2 regions of the Nostoc cycadae WK-1 genome follow, and region 2 is predicted to be linked to the other one. Evidence: riboswitches for the same ligand, from Rfam matches in the RefSeq annotation. Region 2 holds a riboswitch; the other holds the start of a gene.
The links. Region 2 has a riboswitch for cobalamin ahead of NCWK1_RS26110 (DUF1636 domain-containing protein). Riboswitches for the same ligand answer to the same signal wherever they lie in the genome.
Positions count from the first base shown of each region.

Region 1: linked by a shared signal. The riboswitch ahead of cobG (precorrin-3B synthase) and the one ahead of NCWK1_RS26110 (DUF1636 domain-containing protein) in region 2 are both predicted to bind cobalamin.

Region 1 is NZ_DF978441.1:23,987-26,192, reverse strand. Features, by position in the region: gene NCWK1_RS24510 (TMEM165/GDT1 family protein) at 20-640, opposite strand; adenosylcobalamin-variant (AdoCbl-variant) riboswitch at 1,196-1,279, shown strand; gene cobG (precorrin-3B synthase) at 1,341-2,206, shown strand, end outside.
Region 2 is NZ_DF978445.1:27,883-30,088, reverse strand. Features, by position in the region: gene NCWK1_RS29775 (hypothetical protein) at 1-46, opposite strand, end outside; gene NCWK1_RS26115 (hypothetical protein) at 157-588, shown strand; cobalamin riboswitch at 769-908, shown strand; gene NCWK1_RS26110 (DUF1636 domain-containing protein) at 931-1,350, shown strand; gene NCWK1_RS26105 (cobalt-precorrin-6A reductase) at 1,355-2,116, shown strand.

The DNA of each region.
Region 1 (2,206 bases), on a different contig from region 2:
GAGGTCAACCTATTTCTCTTTACACTCCTTCTACAGCCGCAACCACGCCAAAAATCAGAAATAAGCATCCACCAATAAAGGTAAGTTGGCGTTCAGAAATGCGTCCGGCGATGAGTTTACCACCGATAACTGCGATCGCTGCACAAATACTATGTCCTAAAACGGCTCCAATTGTTACCCCAATTGGATTATTACCCGCCGCTAAAGCAATGGTGGCAATTTGTGTGCGATCACCCCACTCTGCCATAAATGTTAATAAGAAGGCTTCTGTTAAAATTGCCCAAGGGGTTTTGCGCTTTGGTAGCTGTGCATCTGCTTTTTTCACAGCGGCTTCTGCTTCTTCTACAACATCTGCATCACAACTCGCCGCCGCCATTTTACTCGCGTCATATAACAGCTTCATACCGAAGGCCAGAAACAAAGCAATTTCCGCATAATGAATGTAAATTTTTGGGAGTAAAGATGCTGCTTGTCCAAATACTACCGAGAGGATAGTCATTGCTGCTAAGGCGGCTGTTACCCCAATAAACACCAAGCGCCGCGAATGGTGCATTGCCAGAATTACAGCAATAAAAAAAGTTTTATCACCAAGCTCAGAAACGGTAATTAATAATAAACCTGCGGTAAAAGCTGTTAACACTCTCTCAAGCTCCTGAAAAATTCGTAGCGATGTGAGCTTGAAGAGAGCCAAAAGACCTCACCAAGCTCACATCTTGTTTGTGAACTTAGTGAAGGTCTCGCTTTCAAATACTTAGCATTTGACATCTGAACCAGGCTTATCACCAGTATGTTGACTCAGATGAACTGGCTTTTAACTGAAAAAGTTATGCCAGTAGCTACTCCCCTTCGATTAACTTAAATGTTACATCTATCTATAGTTAGAGTCAATCATTAAATTTTAATGACTGTCGGCAACTACGATCATCTTAGCAGTTGCTACCGTGACCAGAGACTGTCAAATACAAAAAATATCCCAGTCATCGCTGATGACAGAATTTTTGGCAACAATCAAATGGAGTGTTAGGTGTAATCAAAATAACCTTGAGCAAAAGTGCGATCGCATCTGGTAGTAACTTACATTCATGGTAAGAAAAACACTCTCAAACTTTCATTCCTCTGTGCGTCAGTCTGATGATTAATGAAAAATGTGAAGTATTGAGCATTGCAAATACCGTCTCATGGTAAATTACTAAGGCTTGGAGTTGGGAAACTCCGGTGAAATTCCGGGACTGTGCCGCAGCTGTGAAGGGAAATCCCAAGTCAGAATGCCAACTCCGGGTGTGTCTAGAAGACACAATGATGATCTAATCTCTGCGTCGCACAGAGAAGGAGTTAGGACTTTGTTTTCGGGATTTACTGCCTGTCCAGGCTTATTTTATGCTACATCGGCTCAAGATGGCATTTTGTCTCGCCTGAGAATACCTGGTGGGATACTTAATAGTCAACAATGTCAGGCGATCGCAGACATAGCAGATAATTACGGTGGTGGCTACGTTGATGTCACAAATCGCGCTAACCTGCAAATCAGAGAAATTAGTCAAGGTATCAACAGCGGAGTTCTCCAGCAATTGCAAAATTTGGGTTTAGGTTCTCACAATTCGGCTGTAGACCACATCCGCAATATTATGACTAGCCCCACAGCAGGTATCGACCCAGATGAATTAATCGATACTCGCCCTTTAGTTAAAAACTGGGATGACTATATAGCAGCGCATCCTGAACTATCAGGACTATCAGCCAAGTTTAGCGTTTGCTTTGATGGCGGTGGAAAAGTTGCGGTAAGCGATCGCCTCAATGATATTCTGTTTACTACTGAGTTAATCGACACTCAAGTTTACTTGCGCCTGCATCTGGGATTAATTAAAAGCAAACCACCCATTGATACAGGAATTATCTTGTTACCAGAACAATGTTTGTCTATTTTGGCAGCTTTAGCAGATGTTTATTTACATCATATTGATATCAATAGTCAGCGTAAGCCACGTTTGCGAGAAATAGTAAACAGTTTGGGATGGGAAAATTATCTTCAGCAAGTTGAACAGCGGTTAAATTTTTCTTGGCAACGCTGTGAGAAGTTTATCAACACATCTTCTCAAACAAAGAAGGAAGAATGTTTCAGCCATATTGGTGTTCATCCCCAACGACAGGAAAATTTATTTTATATCGGCGTAGTTTTGCCTTTGGGTAGGCTTGAAAGTCAGCAAAT
Region 2 (2,206 bases):
AAACTTTTTCCGGAATCAGGAAACCCCAACTGTAGTTATATTTCACAATTATCTATTCAGGCGAACTAAGTACAGCAAGTCTGAAATTATAACAAATAAATGTCAGTACTAGTGAGTATTTATTCTAACTTTTAAATTTAACGGAAGTATAAACTTATGAAACTTTCAACTTTAACAGCTTCCTTTCTTACCATTGCTTCCATGATGCTTACCGCAGGAATTGGGTCTGCTCAAACAGCTACGGATATCACATCCGCGAATATTGACGTAACTCCTATCACCACACATGGTCAAGTCATAACTACAGCCATTAACTCTTACATGTCTCCTAGTAATGCGACTACTTTCCGTGGAATTCAGCCTTTTAATCTTGTTTATCTTGCTTATCAAGGTAATCTTAAATCACAAGGCATTCCTAGTGGCAGCACACTGATATTTCAGCATCAAATAGGTACTCTGAACGCAAGAGATTTAGTTCAAGCTGCTGTTAAAGCCAAAAAACTACCAGACCAATTTCTACACGATTCCACTTATCTCAGTGCGGTTGATGTACAACTGTCATCTTTACAAAAGACTTTTTTGCGTTAATTAATACATAGAAATTCTATCTCATCTGTGAAAATAACAGGTCTTTATAACCCCGATTTCTGGAAAAAGTCGGGGTTATTGTTGATTATGAAGCATTCATAATCAAGCCTTTTATTCAGCCATACCTTAATTTTAAGCATGGAGATTTACTCATTCCTTTTCCTAAAAATGCAGATGATATAATAAACAGAATATTCGGTTTTGATGGAGATCAGCCACCAAAGGTAACGGGGAAAGTTCGGTGCAAATCCGGCGCTGTCCCGCAACTGTGAAGGAAAAACTTTCCAAGTCAGGATGCCCGCCGAAGTATACTAATAAGTCCAACACATCTGCGAGGTACGGATGACTGCTGCTCATACTACTATTACAACTAATTCGCCTGCGATCGCTTCCCAGACTCATACTTTATTTGTTTGCCAAACCTGTGCCAGCCTTTGGCAAGATGGTAAGCGTGTAGGTGAAAGTGGCGGTCAAAAATTACTGCACCAGATTCAGCAACTAGCACAAGATTGGGATTTGCAAGATGAATTTCCGATCCAAGCTGTTGAATGTATGAGTGCTTGTAACCGTTCTTGCGTTGTCGCCTTTGCTGCTAAAGGTAAGTTAACTTATCTGTTTGGTGATTTAAATGTTGATAGTAGTGCGGCGGCTATCCTAGAATGTGCTAGTCAATACTACGCTAAACCTAACGGATTATTGCCTTGGTCAGAACGACCAGAACCCTTGAAACGGGGTATTTTAGCGAAAATTCCCTCCTTGTAGTCAAGTGCTAAGTGCTGAGTATAAACGTGTTTTAATTTTGGGTGGCACTGGCGAAGCCGCGGAACTCGGTGCGAAAGTTGCAAGCATCACTGGAATTGAAGCGATCGCATCTTTAGCTGGTCGCACCCGTGAACCATCAGTTCCATCTGGCAATGTGCGGATTGGTGGTTTTGGTGGTGTAGAGGGGCTGGTGGAATATCTGCGTCAAATGAAAATTGACCTACTAATTGATGCTACTCATCCCTTTGCAAATCAGATATCCTTTAATGCAGCGGCGGCGGCCAATGAAGTAGACATACCCAGATTAATGTTAATTCGTCCGGCTTGGGAAAAAGTGACAGGCGATCGCTGGATTGAAGTAGAAAGTAATAGCGCCGCCGCAGAAGTTTTAAAAAATCAAGCAAAAAGAGTATTCTTAACTGTTGGTAGACAAGAACTAGGCACATTTGCACACCTCCAGGATATTTGGTTTTTGATGCGGATGATTGACCCTCCTGGACAAGATGCCTTAGTACCACCAGGAATGATATTGTGCGATCGCGGCCCTTTCGTCTTAGGAAATGAAAAGAAAATTCTGATTCAGTACAACATTGATACCATCGTTAGTAAAAATAGTGGTGGTGATGCAACCTACGCCAAAATTCTGGCTGCGCGAGAACTGGGTGTACAGGTTGTTATAGTCAAGCGTCCAAAAGTACCAGCAGGCGAACAAGTTGCAGATGTTGATAGTGCAGTGGCTTGGTTACTAAATAAATTACACTGTTAAAACTAGAGAAATTTTAGATTGTTTATCAAAAAAATTATAATATATCTTGGTTTAACAATTTATTTATGTTTAAGTTTTAAATTACAAAAA